Regions from separate parts of the Enterococcus sp. AAFC-DPL-5182 genome, predicted to be linked through region 3. Evidence: riboswitches for the same ligand, from Rfam matches in the RefSeq annotation. Region 3 holds a riboswitch; each other region holds the start of a gene.
What was found. A riboswitch is a leader RNA that binds a small molecule or an ion and turns the genes downstream of it on or off. The one in region 3 is predicted to bind magnesium.
Positions count from the first base shown of each region.

Region 1: it holds a riboswitch for magnesium, as region 3 does, so the genes downstream of both, mgtA (magnesium-translocating P-type ATPase) here and AC4BB7_RS07430 (MgtC/SapB family protein) in region 3, are expected to answer to the same signal.
Region 2: it holds a riboswitch for magnesium, as region 3 does, so the genes downstream of both, AC4BB7_RS04435 (LCP family protein) here and AC4BB7_RS07430 (MgtC/SapB family protein) in region 3, are expected to answer to the same signal.
Region 4: it holds a riboswitch for magnesium, as region 3 does, so the genes downstream of both, AC4BB7_RS10845 (LCP family protein) here and AC4BB7_RS07430 (MgtC/SapB family protein) in region 3, are expected to answer to the same signal.

Region 1 is NZ_CM177101.1:2,301,807-2,309,629, reverse strand. Features, by position in the region: gene AC4BB7_RS10770 (glycerophosphodiester phosphodiesterase family protein) at 1-1,011, shown strand, start outside; gene AC4BB7_RS10765 (hypothetical protein) at 1,140-1,370, shown strand; gene AC4BB7_RS10760 (LysR family transcriptional regulator) at 1,521-2,411, opposite strand; gene AC4BB7_RS10755 (LysR family transcriptional regulator) at 2,437-3,318, opposite strand; M-box (ykoK) riboswitch at 3,945-4,115, shown strand; gene mgtA (magnesium-translocating P-type ATPase) at 4,232-6,895, shown strand; gene hemW (radical SAM family heme chaperone HemW) at 7,141-7,823, shown strand, end outside.
Region 2 is NZ_CM177101.1:956,201-964,023, forward strand. Features, by position in the region: gene AC4BB7_RS04415 (WxLIP family cell surface protein) at 1-342, shown strand, start outside; gene AC4BB7_RS04420 (YusW family protein) at 411-1,241, opposite strand; gene AC4BB7_RS04425 (DUF4809 family protein) at 1,503-1,895, shown strand; gene AC4BB7_RS04430 (hypothetical protein) at 1,975-2,472, opposite strand; M-box (ykoK) riboswitch at 2,740-2,908, shown strand; gene AC4BB7_RS04435 (LCP family protein) at 3,040-3,954, shown strand; gene AC4BB7_RS04440 (FAD-dependent oxidoreductase) at 4,111-5,445, shown strand; gene AC4BB7_RS04445 (helix-turn-helix domain-containing protein) at 5,435-6,907, shown strand; gene glpK (glycerol kinase GlpK) at 7,195-7,823, shown strand, end outside.
Region 3 is NZ_CM177101.1:1,614,149-1,621,971, forward strand. Features, by position in the region: gene nrdR (transcriptional regulator NrdR) at 1-185, shown strand, start outside; gene AC4BB7_RS07415 (replication initiation and membrane attachment family protein) at 198-1,604, shown strand; gene dnaI (primosomal protein DnaI) at 1,604-2,533, shown strand; gene AC4BB7_RS07425 (hypothetical protein) at 2,680-3,144, shown strand; M-box (ykoK) riboswitch at 3,289-3,459, shown strand; gene AC4BB7_RS07430 (MgtC/SapB family protein) at 3,800-4,447, shown strand; gene AC4BB7_RS07435 (GNAT family N-acetyltransferase) at 4,480-4,977, shown strand; gene mgtA (magnesium-translocating P-type ATPase) at 5,213-7,823, shown strand, end outside.
Region 4 is NZ_CM177101.1:2,324,337-2,332,159, forward strand. Features, by position in the region: gene budA (acetolactate decarboxylase) at 1-329, opposite strand, end outside; gene alsS (acetolactate synthase AlsS) at 343-2,007, opposite strand; M-box (ykoK) riboswitch at 2,427-2,596, shown strand; gene AC4BB7_RS10845 (LCP family protein) at 2,888-3,814, shown strand; gene AC4BB7_RS10850 (FtsW/RodA/SpoVE family cell cycle protein) at 3,811-4,992, shown strand; gene AC4BB7_RS10855 (FtsW/RodA/SpoVE family cell cycle protein) at 4,989-6,158, shown strand; gene AC4BB7_RS10860 (DUF1292 domain-containing protein) at 6,382-6,690, opposite strand; gene ruvX (Holliday junction resolvase RuvX) at 6,738-7,166, opposite strand; gene AC4BB7_RS10870 (IreB family regulatory phosphoprotein) at 7,163-7,432, opposite strand; gene AC4BB7_RS10875 (class I SAM-dependent methyltransferase) at 7,688-7,823, shown strand, end outside.

The DNA.
Region 1 (7,823 bases), 690 kb from region 3:
GTTGATTACGAAGATTTCGCTTTTAATAATGGCCTGTACCATGCGAGCACCCAACTAATTGCAATGAATGGATTAAAGGCTGAGTGTGAGGCTGGCACTGCAGAGATTGAGTTGAGGCGGCCAGTTCGTATCCGAATCATGCAAGAAACAACGTTGTTTCAAAATAGAAACTTGTCTAAAACAGCTAAACAATTACCAGCAAACAGTATGGCTTATGTGAAAGGGATCGTCTTTAATTCTGAAAAAAAAGTTTATCGAACGACTGAAGGCTATATTTCCGCTGAGAATATTGAAATTAGTGAAATGATGGATGATATACGTTATGTAGCTCATCGTGGAAATCATAAAGCAGCGCCCGAAAACTCTATCCCGTCCTTCCAACAATCTGATAGTTGGGGAATTGAAACGGATATTTGGCTAACAAAGGATAAACAGTGGGTGATCATGCATGATAGAACAGTTGACCGAATGACAAATGGTAAAGGGAAAATCAGTGATTTGACATTAGCTCAGATAAAAGCCTTACGCATCGATCAAGGATCAAATAAAGAAAATTATTCCCAAGAACAATTAATTGTTCCGACACTAGAAGAGTTTCTAACGATCATGAATAATAAACAGAGTATTCCTTTTATTGAAGTTAAGGCAAAGAATCTTGAACCGAGCGATTATGATCATCTTGCAAATTTAATTACTTCCTATGGTATGTCTAATACAGCGGTGATCATTTCGTTTGATTATCCAAATTTAGTGGAAATGAAAAAACGTCTTCCAGACACTCAGGTTCAATTGTTAGCTAAAACTTTAGATGAACAAATGATTACTCAAACGAGTAGTTTAGGTGGGAAAGCTGGTCTAGATATCAAATATGATAGTGTAGTGAATAGGCCAGACTTAATTGCTAAAGCTCAAAGTAAAGGATTGTCTGTTAATTTATGGGGAGTGCCTCAAAATGAATTTAAAAAGATGGAGGCATTAGGGATAAATAATTTAACAACGGACTATGACTAAGGAGTATTTAAGCCTTTTTGTAAAGGAATAGATTCATAAAAATTTTAGGATGGTTCATGTTTTTTATTCTGTCATAATGGACGATAAGCAAAAATAATTGCTTACTATTTTTTAGGAGGATAAAATCCATGAAAAAAATTATTTTAGGAACAACAATCTTATTTTGCTCAGTTGCTCTAGTAGGATGCGGTAAAAATGCGGAAAAGAACAATGATAAATCTGAAGGATCGTCGTCCTCCAGAATTGAAAAAAGTAGCAGTTCTCTAGAATCAAGCAAGAAAGATAAGCACGAAAAAACTTCGGAATCGAAAGAAGTTGGCAACAAAACTACAGAGTCCGTAGTAAAAAAGAAAAAGTAAAAAAACTGTTTAACAGGGGATAATGTAGAATCTACAAAATGATTTTTAAAAGTAGTGACTGAGTTGGTTTGTAAGGATGTGAGTGGGGATATAACTCAAAGAGTTATATCCCCACTCATATTTTTTTTAAGAATCAGTGTGTGAAATTCATTAAAAAGAAGTATCAATAAAAGATGATAATACTTGTTTTAGTTGATTTCCAATATATTTATTTTTAAGATAATAGATCGACATCACTCTGAGTGGGAGGCTTTCATCATTTATAGAAATGATGTCTAGATCATCCAAATGACGTTGTAAATATTGTGGGACGATAGAAAAAGTATCGGTGTTTTTTACCATGTAAAGAATCAATTCAGTGGTATCAACGTGAATATCCATTTCTTGAGATCTTGATGGGAGACTGTTTTTCATCCAATCATAAATTGTTTTCGTTTCAAGAAATGTTTGATTAAAGAATACAAAAGGATAATTATCAAATAAGTCTAGACTAATTGTTGCATGGTCGAAAACTGGGTGGCCTTTTCGCATGATGATTTTGTATTCATTTGAATAAATATCTATTTTATTTATCGTATCAGGTACATTTTTTATGGAAGGGCCAATTCCAATATCCGATTCTAATGTTTCGAGTGAGTGAAAGATATTATCTGAAATAATTGTATTGATTCTCAAATATTTATATTCTTGAAACAATGCTGAAAGAGTCTCATTTAATTTGAATTCTAGATCGTTTAAAAAAAGAGAAACATTAATCGTAGTTAATGCAGATTCTTTTGAAAAGGAGAGGTCATTGATCTCATCGCAAATATAGAACATTTCTTGTTTGATACGCCAACAATGACTTTCTAGTATTTTTCCAGCGGGGGTGAGTTGACATTCTTCTTTAGCTCTAAAAAATAGCGCTGCCCCGATTTCATCTTCAAGATTTTTTATTTGCTTACTTAATGCGGCTTGTGAAATGCCGAGATGATTGCTGGCTCTAGTGAATTGTTTTTGTTCGCAGAGTGTTAAAAAGTAGTTTAAATGGGTTAATTCCATGTTCTTTTCTCCTTTCAATTTGTTGTTAAAAAATAAATTGAAGTTGTTCGATTAGATCTTTATGTGCTTTTGAGAGAGGTAGGTCTGAATGATAACCAATAGAAATATTTCTGAAAGGTCCATCAATGATCTCGACTGATGTAATACTTAAATAATTCGGAATGGAATCTGCCAATGAGTAAGGAAGAAATGCCACGCCAAAGTCTTGATCGACTAAATTCAATATTGAGATTGTTGAAGGTAGTTCGTAACATTGATTATCTTTAAGTTCAGGATGGTTTATTTCTATCCAAGTTTTAATTATGTTCTTTTCATAGATTTGTTTTGAATAATTTATTAAAGGGGTTTGCAGTAAATGCTCTACTGACAATTCGTTTAGATAAGATAGTTGATTTTTTTTGCTAATGAAAACAACGTAAGATTCTGAAAAAATCAAACTACTTGCTATTTTAGAATTCTCTTCTGATAGAATACCGACTGCTATATCGATTTCTTTATTTTCCAGAGCTATTTCAAGGTTGTCGTAATAGCCATAATCAATAGAGGCTAATGGATATTTTCGGTGAAAGTCTGTTAGCATTTTTGCAATCAAATAGTCAGTGTCAGCTAAATTTGTTCCGATTTTGATGGTTGCTGTTTCTCCAGTATGGACAAGTAAATTGATTTCTGTGACAGCCATTTCAAATTCTTGAAAAATTTTCTCCCCTCTTTTTTTTAAAACAAGACCCTCAGGCGTTAAGGTGTTATTGCCGTAATCTCTCGTTATCAGTTGGGCGTTTAGCTCCTGCTCTAATTCTCGAATATGTGTGCTTAAATAAGGCTGAGAAATACCTAATTCCTCTGATGTTTTTGTAAAGCTTTTGTTTTTGCATAATGCTAAAAAATAGTCTAATTGTTTTAATTTCATTTGCTCATCTCCTTTACTCTGTTGAAAATAAATGCTGGTTCTCTTCAAGATAAAATAATTTGAGATGAAATAGTCATTTTTTTCAAAAAATATACAAAAAATTAATAGTATTTTTTTATTTTGAAATAATGACTGTTTTCTATAAAGGAAAAGAGCCCTTTTAATTGGTAATAGCCGACCAATTAAAAGGACTTTTATCAGTATTAGCTTACTGATAGGGAATAGTGAACAATTAGTGAATAGGTTGTTTCTTAGTTTAGTATAATTTTCTTTGGCCAATAGAGCCATTCTGTTTTATTTATAGTGCTATTCTTTTTTATGAAATTTGAACAATGAACTTTGGAAATATAAATCCCACTACGGGGGAAAGCCGAAGTGGGATCCATCAGAGCTTACTTTGTAAAAAGGAGTATGGATGTTACATAAACGAACTTGGGAGATTCGTTTATACAAATATAGTAAATAAAATGAACTGAATAAACTATTTCTTTTTTGTCATAGAAGTATTCTTTTTTATAAATGATTTAAAAAGGAAGATGGCGAAAAAATTACATTCAAAAAAAGTTATACAGGTATCGTTTTTTTTGTCTATAAATGTAAGGCATAATTCATTAGAATAACAGTGTAATTCTTCTTGTTAGGCGAGGCTCCTATACAAACACAGGCTACTGCCCAAAAATGTCGAGAGACGCCAATGGGTAGAACAGGAACTGTCGAATTAAGGCTTTTCTTAAGGTAGCTAAAAGCTTGGGCTTTTTACGTTGTATAGTGCCAAAACTCAACGATTATGGAGACTCACGGCAAAGCGGGCTGAGTTTTCAGTGCGCTTTTTTGTGTGGAAAGGATGTGGTGACGGTGCCAGAAGATAGTTCGATAAGCCAGAGATCAACTAAAAGAAAAGAGGATAATCTAGATGCAAAAAGAAATGAAGAACATGATCCATGAAAAAGCTTATCAAAAGATAGCGAATTTATCTATCGATAAAGTTTTAGAAAGCTTTTCCTCTTCGTGGGATGGCTTGAAAGCCCGAGAAGTTCAACACTCAAAAGAAAAATTCGGTATAAATAAAATTACAGATAATAAAAAAAAGTCCTTTATTTATACTGTGATAAAATCCTATGTCACACCATTTACTGTTGTATTGATGATACTAGCAACTATCTCGTTTTTTACTGAATATGTGTATGCTGAACCAAGTGAGAAAGACATTACTGGGGTTTTGATTATGGTGGTCATGGTTTTGTTAAGCGGCACTATGACTTTAGTTCAATCAGTGAAATCAAGTAATGCAGTCAGTAAATTACAAAATATGATTCAGATCACAGCGACTGTTACCAGAGAAAATAAAGAAATGGAAATACCTGTGGACGAAGTTGTTTGTGGTGACTTAGTTAATCTTGCAGCAGGAGACATGATTCCTGCAGATTTGCGGTTGATTCATGCGAAGGACTTATTCGTTTCACAATCAGCGATGACAGGAGAAAGTTTTCCAGTTGAAAAAAAAGTCAAAAATGTTACTTCTACAAATAATAATAACCAAACAGATTTTGATAATTTATTGTTTTTAGGCAGCAATGTCGTTAGCGGCAGTGGTGTTGGTGTAGCTGTTCGGGTTGGGGATAATACACTCTTTGGAAAAATTGCACAAGATGTTGCAGATGATGAGAAAAAAACAAGCTTTGAATTAGGTGTAAACAAAACGACATGGTTATTGATTCGTTTTATGATGGTGATTACGCCAGCAGTATTTTTGATCAACGGAATCACAAAAGGCGATTGGGGTGAAGCCTTAATGTTTGCTATTGCAACGGCTGTAGGGCTTACACCAGAAATGCTGCCAATGATCGTTACGACTAATTTGGTCAAAGGTTCTAGGGATATGGCAAAAGAAGGAACGATCATGAAAAACGTCAACGCGATTCAAAATTTTGGTGCCATGGATATTTTATGTACGGATAAAACTGGCACCCTGACACAAGACAAGGTCATTTTAGAATATCATTACAATACCTCATGCCAAGAAGATCGGGAAGTATTGCGTTCTGCTTTTTTAAATAGTTATTTCCAAACTGGTCTGCGTAATTTAATCGATAAGGCAATTATTGAAGCATCATCGAAAGAGTTATCTATCGATGAAGAAGATTATTTTAAAATTGATGAAATTCCTTTCGACTTTAATCGTAGAAGAATGAGTGTTGTTATTAAAAATAGAAGATCGAATCAAAGCTTTTTGATTACTAAAGGAGCAGTTGAAGAAATGCTACAAGCATGCTCTCATATCAATCAGGCTGGAGATGTTGTTCCGATCACACCAAAAATAAAAAAACAAGTATTGAAAACAGTGAAGGAATTAAATGAAGATGGTCTGAGAGTCTTAGCGATCGCAGATAAAAAAGTCAACAATCAATTAGATGACTATTCTGTTGCAGATGAACAGGAACTGATTTTACAAGGGTATCTCGCTTTTCTAGATCCTCCTAAAGAAACGGCTGCTGCTGCTATTCAAGCATTAAAAAGTAACGGAGTTTCTGTAAAAATTCTAACAGGTGATAATGAATTAGTAACACGTTCAGTTTGTAAAGAAGTTGGTCTGGGGACTGAAAAAATGATCGATGGTTCAGCAATTTCTAAATTATCTGAATCAGAACTAGAACAGATGGTCAATAAATATACTATTTTTACAAAAGTAACACCTGATCAAAAAACAAAAATTGTTAAAGCGTTGAAGAAAAATGAACAAACAGTTGGCTTCATGGGGGATGGAATCAATGACGCAGGAGCTATGAAAGTCTCTGATGTTGGAATTTCTGTAGATACGGCAGTTGATATTGCAAAAGAATCGGCTGATGTGATTTTGCTGCAAAAAGACTTAATGGTTTTAGAACAGGGGATTATTTCTGGACGCAAAGTCTTTAGTAATACAATGAAGTATATCAAAATGACAGCAAGTTCAAATTTCGGGAATGTATTTTCTGTTATTCCTGCGAGTATTTTTTTACCATTTTTACCAGTTGCGCCGATTCAATCACTATTTTTGAATTTGATTTACGATACATCTTGCATGTCGGTTCCGTGGGATAACGTGGATAAAGAGTATGTCGAAAAGCCTAAGAAGTGGGAAGCCAAATCAATTGGTTCATTCATGAAATGGTTTGGACCGACAAGTTCTGTTTTTGATATCGTTACTTATCTATTTATGTATTTTATTATTTGTCCAACTATCTTAGGCGGTGGATTTTTCTCATTAGCAGCCGATCAGAAACTCTTATTTATCGCTATTTTCCATGCAGGTTGGTTTATTGAGTCTTTATGGTCACAAATGTTGGTACTTCATATATTGAGAACGCCAAAAATACCATTCCTTCAAAGTAGAGCTTCAGGCATCTTGACGCTCGTCACTTCAGTTGGAATTTTAATTGGAACAATTTTGCCGTTTACGAATTTAGGAGCAAGTATTGGTTTTGCACCACTTCCAGGAAATTACTTTTTTTACTTGATTCCAACAATCATTGCGTATTTACTCTTAGTAACAGTGATCAAGAAAATATATATAAGAAAATATCAAGAATTACTCTAGTCAGAAAATACAGAGTTTTAACTGGGCTATTCTATCAAATATCAGACACTTTGATTTCGCGGGAGATATCAAAGTGTCTGTCTTTATTGTATAGTGTCATTACTTTTAAAAGGGGAGCGGAAGAATGAAAAAGCGGGAAATTATGAAGCAAATTAAAACATTTTATCATTGAGTGTGGTAAGATAAGAGACGTCTTCTATATGATGTAAAATAGCAAGACACTCTAAAGTGGAGGAAGAAATAAATTGAAAAACAATTCTAATAGCACCTCAGCATATATACATATTCCGTTTTGCGAACATATCTGTTACTACTGTGACTTCAATAAAGTTTTTTTAGAAGGACAACCTGTAGATGAATATATTCAAAGTCTTTTAAAAGAAATCCGATTAACGAAAGAGCACTATCCAAGCAATGATACCAAAACAATTTACATTGGAGGGGGAACACCTACATCGTTATCGGCGAATCAATTAGCAGTTTTATTAGAAGGTGTACGAAACTTACTCCCTTTTGATCCTAAAAATGAATTTACAGTGGAAGCTAACCCTGGAGATTTAACACAGGAAAAATTACATGTAATGAAAGAATATGGTGTGAACCGCTTGTCTATGGGCGTACAAACTTTTGATAATCAATTGTTGAAGAAAATTGGAAGAAAACATACAGCTGAAGATGTGTACGAAACGATGAAATTTTTGGAAAAAGAAAATTTTTCAAATGTAAGTATCGATTTGATCTATGCTTTGCCTGGACAAACACTTGAAGGATTCCGGGATACGTTGAAACGTGCGATCGAACTTGATTTACCTCACTATTCATTGTACTCACTAATTTTAGAAAATAAAACAATGTTTATGAATTGGGTTCGTCAAGGGCGCCTACAGTTACCAGATCAAGAAGTTGAAGCCCAAATGTTTGAAGAAAC
Region 2 (7,823 bases), 660 kb from region 3:
ATCCAAAAAAAAGGAGATAAAGCTCCTCTGATCAAATTAGAAAAAGAGGGGCTAGAAATGGCACCTGATTCTGTAATGGATTTCCCTGTACCAATCAAAAGACAACTAGCAGCTGGAAAATATATCAGTAATACTCAGATTATGCAAGATGGTAAAAAATGGACATTTGAAAATGAGTTTGAGATTACAAGAGAACAGGCAAAACAGATCAATGAAGAAAACAAGGGACCTAAGGTGGAAAGTAAAGTACCGTTTTGGTTGATTTTACTAATTATTTTATTGGTTTTACTAGTATTGATTCAGTCATACATTTTGTGGCGGAAAAAGAAACAGATTAAGTGACTAAAAGACCTCTTTTCTACAACATAGAAAAGAGGTCTTTTAATTTTGATGATTGATTATTCTATTGCTTATTTAAGTTTAAATTTAACTTGTTTATTGTCGTTAAATTGAGCTTGATATTGGAATTGTTTGTAGCTTGAACCACGACCCAATTTGTTTAAAATGTGTGAAGTAATTTCTTTTTCACTACCATTTTTCAAGTCTAAGCCAGCGATGATTCCTTCGATTTTTTCTTCAGCTGCACTACCTTGTAGTTGAACTTTGTTTGATTTATCTTGGTATTGAGCTTTGATCGTGCCGTTAGAATTCACTTGATATTGTAATTGAATTTGTTGTCCAGTAGTATACTTAATTTGAATTTCTAATTTTTTCAAATCAGATTGTTCAGCAGGTGTTTCTGGTTTTTCAGGAGTAACGGGCGTTTCTGGTACTTCAGGAGTTTCAGGAACTTCAGGTTCTTCAGGTTTTTCTGGAGTAACTGGCGCTTCTGGAACATAGTATGATTGTAAACCAAATTCTGCTTTTACATAGCCTTTAGTGATTAAAATAACTTTAAGATGTAAATCATTTTGATAAGTCATTTTTTGCAATAGGTTTACTGATTTGTAATAGTTTCTACCAAAATCTCTTGCAATCACAGCTGCTTGTGATGAACTATAACCTGCAGCTTCCCATGTACTTGCTTTAACTAATTCATTATAAACAGATGATACATTTGAACTAGTTAATGATAAACCTGTGTACGCTAAGATGTCCGCTTTATTAAATAAAGTAACTGTCTTATTGTAATTTGACTCCACCACTGTTGCAGCATCTGCTGAGCTTGATACTGTTGCTAAACTAGCAGAACATAAACTGATTGCTAAACCTGCAACCATCATACCTTTAAAAAATTTCATAAAAAATACCTCCTCTTTTTTGCTACTGTTTTATGAACAGTAGCTTGTCTATATTATTATCTAAAGTAAATATAAAGTAAATATATATGAGTAATTTCTCATAATGTTTAAAATATATTTGTTATTATCGTCATTTACTATTTATTTTATTTAAAAAAAGCCTTATTTGTGTGTAATGATTTTTTTTAGGAAAAATAGTGTCTCATTAGCGTTTTGATTTTGATATAATGTGTTTAGAAATAGAAGGAAGGAGTTGTACAGATGAAAAAAGCGATAATCACTAGAACGGTCAACTTATTAGATGGAGGCTGTAATGCTTGCGGCATTATTGAAGATGAAAATTATACATTGAAATTAGATGAAGAAACAGTTCTCTTAGAAGCTTTGACGGTCAACACGTTGCTAAATGCGATTGTGTTAAAAAATGGTTACAAACGCGAATATCAAATGGATGAGATTGATGATTATACATTATATAAAAAAGCTGATTATCAAATCACACTTAAAGAAGAATATGATTTTCTGACTTATTCAAATGAGGCAACAAAGATCGAAACAAATGATCAGATCAGAGATGAGAAAAAATTAGCAGAGAAAGTAAATGAAATTCTGGTAACACTTTTTAATTTGGAAGAGTTAGCATTTTCTTTTTAGCTGGTGAAGACAAACTTCAAGAAAATAGAAAAGCCTGCTTTTGCAATCTGTTGTGAGACCCAAAAGTTAGGCTTTTTTATTATTCTATTTGAAAAAGTTCAGACATTCCGATTTTTTCAAATCTTTCTTGTGAGTCAGATGGATTTTCACCATGATCGTAAACCAATACCTTGAAATCTTCTGTTTTAGGAATACGCTCGAATGATTCACTATCCGTTAAGAGCACTATTTGCTTACAAAGCCAGTCAAGAACTGTTTCGATATCTTGTTCGTCTTCCACCCAATCGTCAAATAGATGAAGAGTGGCAAAACGTTGATTTTCATCCCAGTCACGAGCATTATATTTCATTTCTTCTAACTGTGATGAAGTATGACCTTTACTTGTATAATAATCGGTTGTTTCTTGCCAAAGGTCTACGGTATTAAAGTAAAGGTTGATTTCACCTTCTTCATAAATAGTGCAGTCTAAAGCAAATACATAAAAGGTATCATCAGAATGATCTAATAGAAAATTATCGATACTATCTGTTAAAAAGCTGAAAAAGAATTCTTGTTGTTTCTCTAAAAAATTTTCCATATTTATCCTCCCAATGTTAGGTTCTTTAAACATTGAAACAGATAAACCCTTGTCTGTCTATGGAAAGTTACGATTTGATAGAAAATAGCTATTATTTAAGAAAATGTAAAGATTTTTTAGTTTGGAATATTTGTTTATTATGTTGGGTATCTAATGTAGCTTTAGATGTAATGTACTTTCAATTAAATAACATAGTTGTAAAAGTGAGTCTCTTATATAAAATTTAATTTGACTTTGTGATACGATACGCTTATAGTTTAAAATGAATTAAATACTTGTTAGGTGAGGCTCCTATATAAACATAGGCTACTGCTCAGAAATGTCGAAAGACAGGCACGGGTAGGACAGAATTCGTCGAATTAAGGCGTTTTCCAAAGTAGCTAAAAGCAATGCTTTTTACGTTATATAGTGCTAAAACTCAACGAAGAGAAGATCATGGTAAGTTATAAGTAAGTGGCGAATGTCATGTATTTAAACTTTGTAATCTAATCCCTTCGCTGAGTTTTCTTGGTGCGGGGATTTTTCTTTTATCCAAGAAATGAATAGAGCTGTAGAAAGGAATAAACAATGAAAAAATCTGTAAAAATAATGATTATTACCCTGTTATCAATTCTGCTGGTGATTGTAAGCGCAGGCTGTTATGCGGCGATTTCCTTCCAAACAGCCAAAGAGGAGAGTGAATCAAAACTTCCTAATAAGAACCAAAATTTTACGGGTGATGAACAAACGAGTGACAAAGAGCTAACGGTCATGGTCGTTGGGAATGATTCTAGAGATGATGATGAAGACCAAGGACGCTCAGATACGTTGATGGTCGCTCACTATGATGGGAAAACCAAACAGCCTAAATTGATTTCAATCATGAGGGATAGCTATGTAACGTTCCCTGATGGCGGGCAAGATAAAATAAATGCAGCCTATGCATATGGCGGCGCACAAATGACAAAAGATGTCTTGAAAACCAACTTTGATTTACCGATCAATTATTATGTTGTCATGGACTTTAAAGAATTTAGTGACATCATTGATGAACTTTATCCAAAAGGGGTAACGATCGATGCTGAAAAAGATATTAACTTAGATGGTGTGGATATTCTGAAAGGAAAGCAAACCTTGCATGGGAATAGTTTATTGCAGTATGCTCGTTTTAGAATGGATGAAGAAGGCGATTTTGGTCGAATCAGACGCCAGCAGCAAGTGATGGATGCGCTAGTTGAGCAATCTAAAGATTTGATTCCAGTCTGGGAACTTCCTCAAGTTGCTGGGAAAATGGTCGGCAAAATCGATACAAATGTACCAACAAGTTTATTGATCGATTTGGCGAAGGATTTTCTTTCTGGAAAAGTGAAGCCCTTAAAATCACTTTCAGTTCCAGTAGAAGGATCATGGAATTTTAATGATTATACGGAATCAGGAAGCGTGATCGAACTTGATGAACAAAAAAATGCTCAAGCAATTCAAGATTTTATGAAAGATAAGTAAAATGGAATCATACAAGTGAACGTGATCTGTCTGCTCTTTTTATACTGAGCAGACAGATTTTTTTTGATATGAAATATATCAGCTTATTTCTATGCGTTAAGAGCAGGGGTATGCTATTCTTTAGGAAAACGGTTTACTTAGAAAGAAGGTTTTACTGTGAAAGTCGTAATCATCGGTGCTTCATTTGCTGGAGTATCAGCTGCTTTAGCGATCAGAAAAAAATATCCCACAGCTGAAATCCATTTAATCGAGAAACAACAAACCATCGGCTACTTATCGGGAGGTATCAATCTTTATTTTAATGAGAGGATCGATCCGATCGAAACGGCTCAGTTTATTTCGGAACAACAATTGATCGACAACGAGATTACTTTGCTGATGAGTGCAAAAGTAGTTGGCATGGACTCAAAACAGCATATCATCAAATATGAAAAACAGGATGAAGACTTTTTTATGTCATTTGATAAATTGATTTTAGCAACAGGTTCAAGTCAGTGGTCGCAGAAAATTCTCGGTAGTGATTCAGAAAAAGTTTTAAAATATAAATTTTTACCAGGGGTGTTGGATGCGATCAACCACTTAGAAAATAGTAATAAAGTAGCACTGATCGGCGGTGGTCAAATTGGCGGAGAAGCAGCAGATACGTTGCTAAAAAAAGGCAAAGAAGTACATCTGTTTGAGCGAATGGATTATTTGCTCTTTAAGTATTTCGATGAAGAAATGATTCGACCAGTACAAGCTGAAATGGTTGCTCGTGGTGTTGTGTTTCATTTTGATGAAACCGTAGAAAAAGTCATGGATACGGACGAAGGTCTTTTGATCGAAACAAAAAAGTCTGAATTAATATGTGATAGTGCCATTTTTGCGATGAATGTTCGCCCTGACTTAGCTTATTTAGATGAACACATCAGAACACACACGGATCAGACCGTTTTTGTGAATGAGTATTTGCAAACGTCCCAAGCAGATATTTTTGCGATCGGTGATTGTATTCAAGTGCCTTACAGTTTATCTAATGAATCAATTTACATCCCATTAGTGAACAATGCCGTAAGAACGGGACTAGTTGTTGCTCAAAACCTTGTAGAAGCAACTACGCCATTTGTCGGCTCAATTCGAACGATCGGGACAAAACTTGTGGACTATTATATAGCGAGTACAGGATTGACGGAAGCAGAAGGATTATTTCATGACCAGCCTATTTCGGTTGCTCATGTTCAGCAAAAAAGCTCTTTATTTTCTGGTAGTGAAACAATTTTCGGTAAAATTATTTATGAAAAAGAAAGTCATAAACTATTAGGGGCGCAATTGGTTTCAAAAGCGGATATCTTGGAGAAAATCAATACATTGGCACTTGGAATCCAAACGGGGCAAACCTTAGAAACTTTTTATCAAAAAGATTTTTTATATCATCCTTATTATTCCAACGTGATAGATATCACGAACCAGCTAGGTTTTGAAGGTTTGTGGAGTGAAGCGGATGAAGATTGAAGCCTTATTAGACAAAAAAGAAGCAAGAGAAATTGGGATTTTAAAGAAGGTGATCTTAGCTGGTGGCCGGATCAAGGATACTGAGTTATTGGATTATTCAGGAGTGTCAAAAGCTTCTTTTGAAAGTGATTTAAAAGAGCTAGGCTATTATTTGAAACCATACGAAAAAGACTGCTCACTGTTTTATGACGGGCAATGGGTGGCGATCCATATGTCAGATCAGTTTTCTATTAGTAAGGTTATAGAAGATTATGTTCGAGCATCGATCAAGTTTCAGTTGATTGATTATTTATTTCATTATCGTGAATTTACGATTGCTCAGTTGACGACTAAATTTATGATCAGCGAGTCTTCTTTATTCAGAAAAATCAAAGAGTTAAATTTGTTACTCAAAGAATTCGATCTTAAAATCCGCAATGGTCAATTAAAAGGGGAAGAGTTGCAGATTCGTTATTTTTATTTTCAAATTTATTGGTTTTTGACACCTTATGAAGTTCATCAGGAAAAAACATTGACCGTTCAAAATCTGAGGATCATTGAAGCACTAGAAAAAGCGTTGACTCTTACTTTTGAAGAGCATAGTAAATTAAAAATCAGTTTGTGGTTGACGATCAGTAAGAAAAGAATCGTAGTACAGCCAAAAACATTTAAAGAATTATACAGCAAAAGTCAAGTATATGAACAAGATCCTTTTTTTAAAACAGTTCGTTCTTTTGTTTTACGGTTCTTTAGTCGATATCCTCTTGAAATCGATGAAGAAGAAAGCTTACTGCATTTTATCTTTTTAACAAGTATGTCGGTTTTGGCGGAATCTGATTTTGCTGATTATAGTTTGATTCGAGGAAGACGTACACCAACATCACTAGCGGATACGTTTGTCTTAGAGCATGTGATTTTGTATTATCGTCCACAAAAATTTTTCCCGAACCTTGAGAAGAAGATTTTTTATTATTTCTCTCAGATTCATAGTCGGCTTTACTTTTTCAAAGGAGAGCTAGAGCTGTTTGATCGGGAAAATATTTGGCAAAAGGAACAGAATTTGTCCAGTCATCAATTGGCGGAGTTTTCTCATACCCTTTTAGACAGGAGTTTGGAATGTTTTGGAGAACGTTATGAAAAAGGCAATAGTTTACATGAATGGTCGCTTGTTAAGTATCTTAGTGTTCTTGCAATCATTGATTTTGAAATTGTCGGTGAAACTCGAATCGGAATTGATTTGAAGATGGATCATTTGTATAAAGAAGTAATGACTCAGGTATTGGTCTTGAGCTTGAAAAATTTAAATGGTCTGACCATTGAGCCTTACGATTCGAAAATGACCTACGATCTGATGATCACAAATATCATGCAGCCCAGTTACTACCGTTCTGCTAAAGAAGTTTATGTGCTTTCAGAACTGGGATCGTCTTATGATATCAATCAAATCAGAATGAAGATTCGAGAACTGCACAATAAAAGATGAGTTAAGGGGAAAAAGCCGAAAACAAAGATAGTTCGCTATTTTATTTTTGGCTTTTTCATTAGTAGGATGGGCTTATTCAGAAAAACTTTCATTTATTTTTGAAATAAAAAAAAAGATGACGTTTTTATAAAAGCATTTGCGTATATTATAAATACATGAAATATAAAGCGTTTTCAAATTGTAGCTAGTTTCTGAGGAAAAAGAGAGAGTTTGTGTCTATTATGTTTTTATTTGATCTAATGAAATGGGCTAACACTTCGGATTTTAAACATTAGGAGGAATCAACAATGACAGAACAAAAGTATATCATGGCGATCGACCAAGGAACAACAAGTTCAAGAGCAATTATTTTTGATAAAAAAGGGAATAACATTGGCAGTTCTCAAAAAGAATTTACGCAAATTTTTCCTAAAGCTGGTTGGGTAGAACATAACGCAAATGAAATTTGGAATTCCGTTCAGTCAGTTATCGCAGGTGCTTTGATCGAGTCAGGTGTCAAACCTTCTGATATCGCCGGAATCGGTATTACCAACCAACGTGAAACAACGGTTGTTTGGGACAAATTAACAGGATTACCGATTTATAATGCAATCGTTTGGCAATCGCGTCAGTCTTCACCGATTGCAGATCAATTAAAAGAAGACGGACATGGTGACATGATCCATGAAAAAACGGGATTGATCGTAGATGCTTATTTTTCAGCAACGAAGGTTCGCTGGATTTTAGATAATGTAGAAGGGGCACAAGAAAGAGCTGAAAAAGGCGAGCTATTATTTGGCACGATCGATACTTGGTTGGTTTGGAAATTGACTGGCGGAGAAACTCATGTAACAGATTATTCCAATGCAAGTCGTACGATGTTATTCAATATTCATGATCTAGATTGGGATCAAGATATTTTAGATATTCTGAATAT
Region 3 (7,823 bases):
ATGAAGTTTCAACTACTTTAGTTGGTGAGTATGTTATGGAAGATTTAGTCAATTTAGATGAAATTGCGTATATTCGATTCGCTAGTGTATATCGTCAATTTAAAGATATGAGTGTCTTCTTAAAAGAACTGCAAGGTATCGTGGATAAAGCAAAATCTTCAAATTCAGATACAACCAATGAATAAGGAGGTCTTTCTTTGAAAGACAGTTGGAAAGAAGTCCATCCTAAAAGTATTTTTCAAGTAGCCGTACCTTATCCATTATCCAATCAAGAACAAACGATATTGACGCTTTTATATCAACCGATTATTGGTGCCGAAGCGTTCAGTTTATATTTGACACTTTTATCGGAAGTGGAAGGGAAAGGTACTAGTGAATCACTTTTTCATGCTGATTTGATTACGATGATGGATATGAGTATAAAACAAATCGAAACAGCCCGAAAAAAGCTAGAAGGGATTGGACTGTTGTCGACTTTTGCAAAAAACGATTCTGAGTTAGGTGTGCATTTCATGTATCGTTTAAATCACCCTGAAACTGCTGAACGTTTTTTTAAAGATGAAGTTCTGTCGTTGACACTTTTGAATAGTGTGGGACAAAGAAAATTAGACAAATTATTTGAACGGTTTCAACCAACATTTGTAAACTTAACTGGTTATGCGGAAGTTTCAGTTGGATTTAAAGATGCTTATGTTTTCAAAGAGGAGCAAATTCTATCTCATAGTGAACAGTTAAGCAGAATGGAGCAATCTTTTATCGATCCACGCCCTGCACAAACAGTAAGTGCAGTTAATGAAAGTTTTGACTGGTCGTACTTTCTTCAAGGAATCGAAAAATTAGGAATTAAGCTGCCGGATAATAGTAATGGATTCAAAGAAGAAGTCTTTGTTTTTCACAATTTATTTGGAATCACTGAATTGGATATGATCGATTTTTGCTCTAAATCATTTGACTATTATACAAGCAAGATTGATATCAAAGACTTTGAAAGAGCGGTCTATCGAACTTATGACCCAGATAAAAAACAAAAAACTAGTGAGTTTCAAAAAAATGATTCTGTTGATTTATCTGCTGAAGATCAACAAACGTACCGTTATAATTCATTAAAAATGAACGGTTTTTCGACACAAGATATTCAAATGATCATGGATAGTGAAAAAAATTTCCCTCTAAATTATTTGGAAGCTTTAAAAAACGAACGCGGTGGGTACACAACGCCCCAAGAACGTTCGCTAGTCAAATATTTAGTGAGTAAATCTGGATTGCCTAACAGTGTGATCAATGTTTTAATCAATTACGTCTACAATATCCAAAAACAGCCTACACTGAAAGCTGATTACGTGAATCGAATTGCCAATGAATGGGCGCAAAGTGGTATTTTCTCACCAGAAAAGGCCATTGAACATGTACGTGAAATCGCTAAAAAAGGCAAGGAACAAAAACAAACAAGACAACGTTATGGTCAAAATAATCGGCCGATTCGTCAAGAGACGTTACCAGATTGGGTAGAAAACCCAGTAGAAGAACAAAAATTATCAAAAGAGGAACAAGCAAGGCTAGATAAAGAAATTCAAGATTTCTTGAGTAAAGGAGGTGGCAATTAATGGAAGATGTAGGGAAAGAAATGTCAAAAATCATTCAAAGCAGAGATATGAATGAGCGATACAATGAGCTAGTTGAGGTTGTATTGAAAGATACAGATGTCCAAACGTTTATTCAGGAAAATCGTGACCGATTAACAGATGATGATATTCGGAAGAGTTATTCAAAATTATATGAATTTGTTCAAGAAAAACGCAAGTATCAGTTGAATGACCCAACAATGATCGCCCCTGGATACGAACCTAAACTAACCTTAAATTTCCATTATATTGATGTCACCTACGTGCCGACAGAAGCGCTGATCGCTAAGCAAAAAGAAGACGAGATTCGTAAAAGAGTTCGTGCAATGGATATGCCAAAAGATGTACGAGAAGCAAGCTTAAGTAGATTTGATACAGCATCGCAAGGGCGTGCTCAAGCGATGGCAGAAACAATGAAATTTTTAAACGAGTATACGTCAAATCCAAAAGAATTTCACAAAGGGCTTTATTTACAAGGAACCTTTGGGGTTGGTAAATCCTTTTTGCTAGGTGCAATTGCTAACAGCTTAGCCGAACGTGGTTTTGTTACAACAATTGTTCATTTTCCAACTTTTACAGTCGAAATGAAACAGGCAATCGGTAAAGATATGGTCGGTCCTAAATTGGATGCAGTCAAAAAATCACCTGTTTTAATGATCGATGACCTTGGTGCAGAATCAATGACTTCTTGGATTCGAGATGACGTGCTAAGCGTTATTTTACAATATCGAATGCAAGAACAATTAGTGACATTTTTTTCTTCAAACCTTGATTTAAAAGACCTAGAAAAACATTTATCTGTGACGCAACGTGGTGAACAAGAGCCGTTGAAGGCCCGTCGAATCATGGAACGTATTCGTTATTTAGCGCAAGAGATAACAATGTCAGGTAATGATCGTAGAAATGGTTGAGGTGCTTTTGCGCCCGCTGATATAAGGCAGGGATGTGACTCTTAGAGTTTCCTCCCTGCTTTTTTTCTTTTTTAAGGGGAGGATGGTAATGGACTGAAAGTAGTAGCATATCTTATAATAAAGTATCAGTATTGGAGGAGATCCTTATGAAGAAAAGAGTACTAACAATACTAACAATTTTAACGTTGGTTTCTTTAGGTGCATGTGCAAAAAATAAGCAAAATTCGCCAAAGGGAAGTGAAGAGACAGCTATGAGTAGTAAGCAAAATAAAGCTACGGATGAAACATCAAATGACAATGAACAAGCAAAATCAATATTTACAGCAGTTTTAGGTGAGGACGCAAAAGAAAATGAAACTGTAGACCACTCGACCCGTCTAGTTTTAAAGGAAGTTGAGGCAATCGAAGATCCTAAAAAAATTATTGGTATGATGAAAAATGATGGTGTTATTCTGAATGTATCAAAAGATCAATTCGCGGATGGAATCACAAGCAATGAGTTGAAAAAAGGAGATAAAATTCAATTTACATTAGTTGGATTACCTGCAATGACGATGTCGATCCCACCTCAAGTAGCTGGAAATGCAGTCATCAAAGTTGAAAAAATTTAACAAGTATAAGTTGACCGACGTTCTCTTTTGTAACGTCGGTAGTTTGTTTTTTTATTCTTAAATTAGAAATATTTTTTTGAAATAAATAAAAAAATGTTGACAGTTGTTTTATAAGGATGGTATAGTGTCACCTGTAAGATAATTAAATAGATTTGTTAGGTGAGGCTCCTATACAAACACAGGCTACTGCCCAAAAACATCGAGAGATGCCAATGGGTAGAACAGGGATTGTCGATTACAAGGCTTTTCATAAGGTAGCTAAAAGCTCTGCTTTTTACGTTGTATAGTGCCAAAACTCAACGACTAGATCATGCAGGCTTTTTTTTGTGCGCTTATTTATGACCTTCCGCTGAGTTTTGGCGGAAGGTTTTTTGCTGTGAATCACTACGACTGGCCAAAGGACAGAGTAGATGATGAACAGTACTTGGCGAACGAAGAGAGAGAAGTAACCTTAATACTGAATCACTCCACCACGTTTCAATCTCATCACTGTCAAAGAGTTAGGGCTTAAAGAATTAAAGGCCAGAGCAGATGATGAACAGTACTTAGAGAACGGCGAAAGAGATGTAGTTTTCGTCTCGAAAAAAGTTTCCACCTAACCTCAAATCTAAGAAAGGGGCAAACCTATGAATTTTTAATCAATATTATCGCAAGTATTTTTGCAGGAATGATCATCGGTGCAGAAAGGCAATGGCGAAAAAAATTAGCTGGGATGAGAACGATGACCTTAGTCACATTTGGTGCTTGCCAATTTGTTTCATTGTCTACTTTGATCCAAGACGATAGTAGTCCGACTCGAATAGCAGCCCAAGTAGTCAGTGGAATTGGATTTCTTGCTGGAGGAGTGATTTTAAGAGAAGGATTTAGTGTGACTGGTATCAATACAGCAGCAACCTTATGGTGTTCAGCAGCTGTTGGCAGCATGATTGGAGCTGGATTTGTGATTGAAGGAGTTATTTGTGCAGTTGCTCTAATGCTAGTCAATATTTTGCTAAGAAATTTATCTTTCAAAATAGATGACTATACCGTGCAAAAAGAAGAGGAACAAACAGAATCGATCCATTATCTTTCTGTTATTGCAAGCAATACTAGTGAGGTCATGCTTAGAACAGAGATTATTCAGTTGTTAGATAAATATTGTTTAACCTTCACTAAGTTCTCATGTACTGATCTAGCAGGAAAAAAAATACGACTATTTTTGGAAATCGAAGCAATAAGAAATGGGACACTTGCGGTAAATGCGATCACTTCAGAATTATCTCAGTTTTCAGAAGTTATTGAAATCAATCAACTAAACAATTAAAAGAACGGAGGAATCAACATGGTAAAACAGTGATGGTGAAAATCGTAAATTGGAACAGTGAAGAATATTGGGCAGGAATAGACTTAAGAAACAAGTTGCTAAAAACAAGTGCTGGTAAAGAATGGATCAAGGATCTACCTTTAAATGAAGAAAAGGATACCCATGTAGCAGCGATGATCGATGGGATTGTTGTAGGAACCTTACTTCTTTCAAAAAAGAGCCAAACAATAGCACAAATCAAACAAGTGGCCATCAACGAAGACTATCAAGGATTCGGCATTGGAAAAAAATTACTTCAATTTGCTGAAAAAATTGCAGAACTTATGGCTTTTCAAACTGTAGTTTTAACTGGTCGTAAGCAAGCTTGGGGTTTTTATGATCATTTTGGCTATCAAAGTGTGGGGCATGCCTATTCAGATGGACAAGTGACTTTGAAAAAATTTAAAAAAAGAATTTATACTAAAAAAAGAATTGGAACACTTGGAATTATCAAACATATAACGCTAAAGGAGATGGAAACAAATGGATGACAGTAGTCAGATGATCAAGGACTTATGCAAAAAGAAACCTGTTGTTAAAAACATGAGGATACTATTGTCTATTTGTTTCTAGTAGAGTTAAGTAGTTTCCTCCGATGACAACACCTCTTTTTCCATTAGTCCGTTCCTTAAAAAAATACAAAATCAGTAAAATTGAATTAGTGGTTGTTTATTGCCAGTTGTTCATTATTTTATTGATCAGAGCTTTAGAAAGAAGGAGAAACAAATGGAGAAAAGAGTATTAGTAACGAAAAAGAGTAATCAATCTTATGAGTATTTTGCAAGAAACTCAATAGAAAATATCATAACGTATTTCAAGTCTTCAAAAGGAGGCCTCACCCATCAACAAGCTGTTCTATCTAGAGAAGAATATGGGGAAAATATTATTACACATGGAAAGAAAACACCATTGTTTCTTGAAGTGATCAAAGCGTACTTTACCCCTTTTACGATTGTATTACTTACATTAGCGATCATTTCATTTATTACTGATTATGTGATTGCAGCACCTGCTGATCGTGATCTTGTCGGTGTTTTGATCATTTTAGCAATGGTCTTGATCAGTGGAACAATGACCTTGATTCAATCGGTTAAATCAAATCAAGCGGCAGAAAAATTGAATAATTTGGTAAAGGTTACTGCAACTGTTGTTCGTAGGAAGAAGACAGTTGAGCTTCCGATAGAAGAAATTGTTTGCGGTGATATCGTAAAATTATCTGCTGGGGATATGATTCCGGCGGATATACGACTAACGAAAACTAAAGATTTATTTGTTTCTCAATCTGCCATGACGGGTGAGAGTTATCCAGTAGAAAAAAGAGCAGACTATAAATTAAAGGTAAACAATGTTGAAACAGAGTATGAAAATATCGTATTTATGGGTAGCAATGTCATTAGTGGTAGCGCGGAAGGAATCGTAGTCTCAGTGGGAGATGGTACGCTTTTCGGTAAAGTAGCGCAAGATGTTTCTGACAAAAATCCTCAAACAAATTTTGAAGTGGGGATTAGCAAAACGTCATGGTTATTGATTCGGTTTATGTTAGTGATGGCACCTGCAGTATTTTTGATCAATGGTTTAACAAAAGGCGATTGGTTTGAAGCTTTTCTTTTTGGTTTATCAGTTGCAGTTGGTTTAACGCCGGAAATGTTGCCAATGATCGTCACGACCAATCTTGTAAAAGGTGCTTCAAGTATGGCGAAAAAAGGAACTATCATAAAGAATTTAAATGCGATTCAAAATTTCGGTGCGATCGATATTTTATGTACCGATAAGACTGGGACACTTACCCAAGACAAAATTATCCTAGAATATCATTTAGACTGTGATGGGAAAGAAGATAGTCGTGTATTACGTCATGCTTTTTTCAATAGTTATTATCAAACAGGACTTAAAAATTTAATGGACGTTGCCATCATTGATGCAGCAAAATCAGAACTGTCGATTGATCCTTCTGAGTATCGTAAAGTAGACGAAATTCCCTTTGATTTTAAACGTCGTCGGATGAGTGTTGTAATCGAAGATACTTCTGGAAAAACGCAAATGATCACTAAAGGCGCTGTAGAAGAAATGCTAGAAATTTCAGGCTATGTTGATTATCAAGGCGCAGTCACACCGTTAACAGAAGAGCTTAAAAGTGAAATTTTAAAAACAGTTGAAGAGTTAAATGAAGATGGACTACGTGTATTAGCAGTTTCTCAAAAAACAAATCCTGCGACGGTTGATGAATTCTCTGTTTCTGATGAAAATGAAATGGTTTTGATTGGCTACCTTGCTTTTCTTGATCCGCCAAAAGAAACAACGAAAGCCGCTTTAGAAGCGCTAAAAAATCATGGTGTCGGTGTCAAAGTATTGACTGGCGACAATGCGTTAGTAACAAAATCAGTGTGTAAACAAGTGGGGTTAGCCAATGAAGAGTTAATCACTGGAAATGAAATTACACGAATGAACGATTTTGAATTAAAAACGATTGCTGAAAAATATAACATTTTTGTGAAATTGACCCCACAACAAAAAACAAGAATTGTTCAGGTATTAAGAGAAGCAGGGCATACGGTTGGTTTTATGGGGGATGGAATCAATGATGCGCCTGCTATGAAAGAATCGGATGTAGGCATTTCTGTCGATACGGCTGTCGATATTGCAAAGGAATCGGCGGATGTCATCTTGCTAGAAAAAGACTTGATGGTTCTGGAACGAGGCTTGTTAGCAGGTAGAACGACATTTGGGAATATCATGAAATATGTCAAAATGACAGCGAGCTCTAATTTCGGTAATATGTTTTCAGTCGTTGTTGCTAGTATCTTTTTACCTTTTTTACCGATGCTACCGCTACAATTGCTGTTTTTGAATTTGATTTACGATATTTCTTGTATGTCGATACCATGGGATCATGTTGATGATGAATACTTGGAGCAACCTAAGAAGTGGGATGCTTCAAAAATTGGTTCGTTCATGACTTGGTTAGGACCTACTAGCTCAGTCTTTGATATTACGACATATCTATTAATGTATTTTGTTATCTGTCCTCAATTGGTTGGCGGCAATTATCATGACTTAGCACCAGCACAGCAAGCAACCTTTATTGCGATTTTCCACGCAGGATGGTTTGTAGAATCCCTTTGGTCGCAAACCTTGGTAATCCATACATTGCGGACGCCAAAAATGCCATTTTTACAAAGTCGAGCATCATTTATTTTAACAACGATTACTTCATTAGGAATTGCCATTGGAACGATTTTACCATTTACGGCATTTGGTCAAAGTTTAGGCTTAGCTGAATTGCCATTAAACTATTTTGCTTGGTTAGGTCTAACCATAGTTAGTTACTTGATTTTAG
Region 4 (7,823 bases), 710 kb from region 3:
TTTTCACTCTTCAAATGCTCACGGACCAATCTATTGATATCAAAATTAGTTATAATCTTGTTCACCGAAAAAGTAATGATCGGTTTAAAAGTAGTTACGGCAGCATACGGCGTTTCCTGTTGCTCATCTATCACAATCAGTGCGCCATCTTCTCGGCCTTGATAGGCTTTCCCATTTAAAATAATCAATTCGCCATCTAGACCAGATAATGTGCCAATGCCAAAATCGCCTCTTTTCAAAATATTAGCAATTGTTTCAGTACCATCCATCAAGCCTGCCATTAAAGCTCCTAATGTCCCGTGCTGATATAAGACTGCTTCTTTTGTCATTATTCTCACCCTTCTAATAAAACTGATCTGGCAAAATTGTTTCACCAAGTTTTTCATTGTCTTGATAATCAATTGGAATATCAATAACTACCGGACCTTCCGTTTTGATTCCATTTAAAATAGCTGCCCTCAACTCTTCTACATTCTTGACTCTTACCCCTGTTGCACCAAATGCTTCAGCGTATTTCACAAAATCAACCGGTCCAAAATCAACACCAGAAACTCTATGATATTTTAGCTGTTCTTGAAATTCGACCATGTTGTAACGTCCATCATTCCAAATCAAATGAATGATATTCAACTTTTTACGCACAGCTGTTTCAAGATCTTGAGCTGAAAACAAGAATCCACCATCACCAGAAACTGATACTATTTGTGTATTTGGACGAACCAGTGCCGCTGAAACAGCCCAAGGCAGCGCCACCCCTAGTGTTTGCATACCATTGCTAAAAAGTAAATGTCGTGGTTGATAACTTCTAAAATGACGCGCCATCCAAATATAGTGGCTGCCCACGTCAACAGTGACCGTCATTTCATCAGTGACAATACTTTGCAGTGTTTCAATGACCTCCAAAGGGTGCAGCAAACCATTGTCTACTCGTTCTTTCACATCATCTCGTTCCACTAATCTTTCATGTAATGTATTTAAATAATCGATCGCTTTCTCTGATACTATTTTAGCTTCAATACTAGGCAAAAGCACTGTTAATGTTTCTGCAATATCCCCAATCAACTCTCGTTCGGGCTGGAAGTATTGGTCGATTTCAGCTGGAGTATCATCGATCACGATGATTTTTGCCTCTCCTTCAGCATTCCAATTTCTAGCCTCATACTCAATTGGATCATATCCCACAGCAATGACTAAGTCACTACGTTTTAACAACATGTCACCTGGTTGGTTACGGAATAATCCGATTCGTCCAAAGAAATGGTCCTCTAATTCTCTAGAAATCACCCCCGCTGCTTGAAACGTTTCAACAACTGGGATTTTGGTCTTCTCAACGATTGCACGGATCGCTTTAGCTTCTTTATCTGTAGAGGCTCTCATCCCAATAAGCAATACAGGCAACTCTGCTGCTTGAATTAATTTTGAAAGATATTGAATATCCTCTGATGAAGCTGAACCAATTTTTGGATCACTCAAAGGTTTGATGCCTACGGATTTTACTGCGCCATCGACAACATCTTGAGGAATACTGATAAAACTAGCTCCTTTTTTCGAAGACTTTGCCAATCGGTAAGCATTTGCTAGAACTTCCGAAATAGTCTCTGGATCTTGAATTTCCGCACTGTACTTAGTGATCGGTTCAAATAAAGCAGCATTATTCATACTTTGATGCGTTAATTTTAGTAAATCTCTACGTTTCACTTGACCGCCTATTGCCAATACCGGATCACCTTCTGCCGTAGCCGTAACTAATCCAGTTGCTAAATTACTTGCACCTGGACCACTTGTCGCAACTACTACTCCTGGATTTCCAGTCAATCGTCCCACCGCTGCCGCCATAAAGGCAGCATTTTGCTCATGACGCGTTACTATCAATTCAGGTCCATCATCGACTAAAGCATCAAACAAACCGTCAATTTTTGCTCCTGGAATCCCAAATACATAATCGACACGATGATTTTTTAAACTTTCTACAATCACTTCAGCACCATTTCTACTTTTTCCCACCATCTGTTACACTACCTTTCAAATAATGTTACATAATTTCAAAATCACTTATACAAAAGGGTGAATATTAAAAAAAAATACAAAATCGTTCATCACAATAGTACAGTTAATCAACCTGTATCACTTCGTTATTATAGCATGCGATCTTTTATTTGTTTAATGATTTGTTTGCTAAAACAAAACTGTAATCAATTTTTTATATTCCTTGTTTACTTATTCTCCATATCAATATAAGTTTAAGAAAAAATAAAGAAAATATTTAGGCTAAACGTATAAATGGACGAGTTTTCCAACGCTTGTTTCCCTACTAGTTCAACGATAGATCAAAAATCGTTACTCTATCCAGGACTAGACTTATTATGAAAAACTTAATACTTATCTAGTTGACTTTACTAGTGATATTCACTATATTTAGAGCGATCTGAATAACTTGTTAGGTGAGGCTCCTATGGAAACACAGGCTACTGCTCAAAAATGTCGAAAGACAGTAATGGGTAGGACAGGAATTGTCGAATTAAGGCTTTTCACAAAGTAGCTAAAAGCTCTGCTTTTTACGTTTCATAGTGCTAAAACTCAACGATGAGAATGATGAAAAGCTCTATTTGTGCTGAAATCAATCCCCCTTCGCTGAGTTATTCTAAGCGGAGGTTTTTTGTTTTGATAAATAATGTTGACAGAATTCTTAATTTTTTGGAGGTGGATATACAAATCGAAGAAGAAAATGTCTCTTCATAATGACATGGTATAGAGATTCTTCTTTTATTTCGAATTTACTGTGATTCATTATTTTTAGTAAATAGACTTTTTTATCCCCCATCTAAATCAATTCCTAAAGCCAAACTTTATTTGATGATCAATTAAAATGATTAGCGAGGAATAAAAAATGAAAACAGGAATGAAATTTTTAATTTGTATGATTCTTTTTGTTCTCTTGATTTTTACAGGAATCGGGAGTTACACGGCAATCAATTTTCATAACGGGAAAAAAATAGCTCAATCTCAAGTGAACAAGAGCAAAAATACTAATTTTTCTGGTGATCAACAGACAAATATGAAAGAAATCACGATTATGTTAATTGGTGATGATGGTCGTGAAGATGATGAAGATGGCGGACGCGCAGATACTTTGATGGTCGCCCACTATAATAGTGAAACTAAACAACCAAAATTAGTCTCAATCATGAGAGATTCTTATGTATCAATACCTGGTCATGGATTAGAAAAAATCAATGCAGCTTATGCCTATGGTGGAGCAGAATTAACTAGAAAAGTCCTTAATGACTCTTTTGGATTACCAATCAATTATTATATTTCAGCTGATTTTAATAATTTTATTCGGTTGATCAATGAGCTTTATCCAAAAGGGATTGAGATCGATGCGGAAAAAGATATCAATTTAGACAATGTCGACATCAAAAAAGGCAAACAAACCATGGATGGTAATACATTGTTACAGTATGCTCGTTTTAGAATGGACGAAGAAGGTGACTTTGGTCGTGTAAGAAGACAACAACAGGTCATGGACGCCCTGGCAAAACAATCTAAAGATGCCGTTTCCTTCTTACAACTTCCAAAAATTGCTGGTGAAGCTGTCGGTTACTTAGATACAAATATTCCTACTGACCTTCTAGTAGACTTGGCAAAAGATTTTCTAACAGGGAACGTAAAAAGTCTTGAAACATTATCTGTACCAGTTAAAGGGAGCTGGTCATTTAACGATTACACTGATGCAGGCAGTGTATTAGAAATAGACGAGAAACAAAACCAAGAAGCCATTCATAGCTTCTTGAGTGATGGAGCTGCAAAATGAAACAAATGAAGAGATTCTCAAAGATGCATTATTTAGACTTTTATATTCTGATCCCTTATTTTATCTTATGCGTCATTGGCATTCTAATGGTCTATAGTTCAAGTTCTTATCAACTATTAGATAGTGATCTTGGAACTTCTAGTAAAGCAATCAAGCAAACCATGTATTTTCTTTTTAGTATCGTTTGTATGAGTTTTGTTTATCGAATTAACTTGGCGGTTCTTCGTAAACCTAAAATGATGTATTTTATTTTGACCATGACCTTCCTATCCATTATCGCTTTACCGTTTATAGGGACCAGTGTTGGCGGCGCCAAGCGTTGGATAAACTTGGGGGTGCTTTTGTTTCAACCATCTGAGTTAGTTCCTTTAGTAATCGTTCTTTATTTGGCTTCCAATTTAGCTAAAACGGACACACTTGTCCCATTTAGATTCAAGGATCATAAACGCTCACTGCTAGTCGCTATTTTCTTTATGTTTTTTGTGGCTTTGCAGCCGAATATCGCTGGAGCATCAATGATTTTCATTCTTGTTTTAGTCTTGTTTTTATCTAGTGGACTTTCTCCTTGGTTTATGTCGATAGCTTTAATTGGTTTTGTTGCGATAAAACGGTTAGGAACAGTTCTTTTATTGTCGATTCCAACAAATTGGATGCCACAAAAATTCGGGTATTTAGTGACACGTTTTGAAGTGATGCAAAACCCTTTTATCGATCCAACTGGTAAAGGATTTCAAACGTCAAATGCCTACTATGCTATGCATAATGGCGGTTTTTGGGGATTAGGATTAGGCAATAGTATTCAGAAAAAAGGCTTCCTTCCAGCTCCTGATACAGATTTTATTTTTGCTATTTGTATCGAAGAGTTGGGCTTGATTTTTTCTTTAGGGATTTTATTTTTAGTATTTTTTATGGTTGCTCACTTATTCTTACTTGCAATAAGATCAAAAAATCTTTATTACTCTTATCTTTATATTGGTTGCGGAATGTTGCTTTTACTTCAAGTCGCTGTAAATGTAGGTAGTTTGTTAGGTTTTATTCCAATGACTGGATTGACCTTCCCCTTCATCAGTTATGGTGGATCTAGCTTACTGATACTGAGTATTACGCTTGGCATCGCTTTGAATGCCCGCGCTACAGAGATTAGAGAAACCACTAGGCAACAGGGAGGTATGGCATGAGAAAAATGTTAAATACCAAAAACGAACCAGTGAATTACGCCCTTCTCTTGCCTGTCTTTCTTTTGATATTAGTCGGTTTCATTGCTCAGTACGGTGCATTCCATGCAGACCCTTCTGTTGAATCAGTTGCACCTTTATTGAGGAAACAACTTTTATGGACTATTTTAGGTATTGTCACAATGTTTGCTACAATGTTCATTCCGATAAAATATTTATGGAAATTTACTCCTGCCCTTTACGCTTTATCGTTATTTGTAATGAGTTTACTTATAAAATTTCATGACCCAATAATGGCAGCCGCAACAGGTACCAAACGTTGGATTCGTATAGGACCAATTTCCTTTCAGCCATCAGAATTCATGAAATTAGGCTATATTTTGATGTTGGCCTATATTGTTACGAGAAGAAGACAAAAATCGTCGAATCCTTCAACTTTAAAAGAAGATTTTCGCTTATTAGGTGAATTATCACTTGTCAGCCTCCCTGTTTTTGCTTTAATGTTTTATCAAAAAGATTTTGGGACAAGTTTAGTTTTTATTTCTATTTTTCTTGGTATGGTACTTGTTTCTGGTTGCTCTTGGAAGATTTTAACAGTCGGTTTTGGGATTTTAGGTGTAATTGGCGTCAGTGGTATTTTGTTGGTTTTAACTGAGCGAGGACAAACAATCCTTTCCTATCTTCATTTTCAGCCATATCAGTTTAATCGGATCCATGCTTGGCTCAATCCTTTTGAATATGCGGATTCAATTTCATTTCAGCAAGCTCGCGGTCTGACTGCTATTGGGTCTGGAGAGATGTTGGGGAAAGGTCTGTCGAATTTACAAATCTACGTTCCTGTTAGAGAATCTGATATGATTTTCACTGTAATTGGTGAGGCTTATGGTTTTGTCGGTACTTGTGCGTTGATCCTGTTATTCTTTTATCTAATTTATCAAATGCTGATCTGTACGCTAAATGCAAAACGTGAATTTTATGCGTATATTACGACGGGTGTGATTATGTATTTCTTGTTTCACATTCTTGAAAATATCGGGTCTAATATTGGTTTGCTACCTTTAACGGGGATTCCTTTGCCTTTTATTAGTCAGGGCGGTACAGCTTATTTGGCTAATTTTATTGGGGTTGGGTTGATTCTTTCGATGTATTATCAGAAGGAGAAGATTTAGCTAGGGACTGTTTATTTGAATTAAAAAATAAAACGATGAAGTGAGCTTTTAAAAAGTTGCTTCATCGTTTTATTATATATTACCGGCTATCTCCTTTTCTTTCCAATTTATTCTAACTCCGTTATCCACTAGTAAAACACTTGATTTTTTAACAGATGGTATTCACTAAACAAAAGAAAAAGCTGAACCCTCTTATATCGAGGATTCAGCTCTCATTAAATTTCTATTCTTCTTCTTCCGCCATGAACGTATTGAAAACTTCTTCAATCATATCCCATTCAGCATCTGTTTCGATTTGTTGTAATTCGCCTTCTGTTCCTTCGTTGTTTTCGATGTATGCATAAGCTTGCAACTCAACATCTTCTTCTTCTGGAACACCTGCAGGATAAAGAAGTACGTAATTTTTACCGAATTCTTCTTGTCCGTCAACTGTTAATAAAATCTCATATAACGTTTCGTTTCCTTGTTCATCAACTAACGTAATATGTTCATGCCCTTCGTGATCGTGATCATGGTTATGTTCTTCTGCCATTTGTCTTGCTCTCCTTTTATCTTATACTTGTTGTTTAACAAGTTAGTTTAAATTTTATTGCCAGCGCCATCTAAATAATTTTGTAAAATCATGACAGCAGCTACTTTATCGATTACTTTTTTTCTTTTCGCTCTAGACGTGTTCGCTTGTTCGACTAACATACGTTCTGCCTGAACGGTGGTCAAACGTTCATCTTGATACGTAACAGGGAGTTGAAACATGTCTTCGATTTTTTTTCCATAAGCCATCGACGCTTCAGCTCTTGGTCCAATCGAGTTATTCATATTCTTTGGTAATCCAACAACAAAACGAGTCACTTCATATTCTTTGACTAATTCTGCCAAACGTTCAAAGCCAAATTCTTCCTGTTCTTCATTGATTCGAATGATCTCTACACCTTGTGCCGTCCAGCCAAATGGATCACTTACCGCGATTCCTACTGTCTTAGAGCCGACGTCAAGTCCCATTACTCTCATCGAATAGTGATTCCGTGATCGGATAAGTAATATTTAACCAGCTCTTCCATGATCTCATCCCGTTCGTGACGACGAATCAAATTTCGAGCGTCTTGATAACGAGGAATGTAGGCCGGGTCTCCAGAAAGCAAATAGCCCACAATCTGATTGATCGGATTATATCCTTTTTCCTCTAAAGCCTTGTATACAGTAGCTAGAGTCTCACTTACTTCCTTCTTACGACTGTCATCAAAATCAAAACGTACAGTTTCATCTGTAAAACCCATTTATCTACACCTCACTTTTATTCTATTCATACACATTCATTCTACTAAAAACAAGGCGAAACTACAAACAAAACTTAACATTTTCTGCTATATATTAAAGATTTCCTTTAATTTTATCAGAATCAGAAGATTATCAGCCAAATAAATTGGTTTTAGTCTCAAAATGAAGATGACTTACTCACTATTTTTACTACGAGTTGTTTTTTTATTGTATACTAGTTTAAAATGCTTGGATACAAATTAAGGGGTTTTTTTATGTTTGTTTGGATTATCGGTAGTATTATTGTGTTATTGATCAGTTTGTTTCGGATTTTATTAAAACAATCAAAAAAACCGACAGGATTACTCGGCACATGGATGATGCGTCTTTGGAATGGTGTGTATCTCCCTT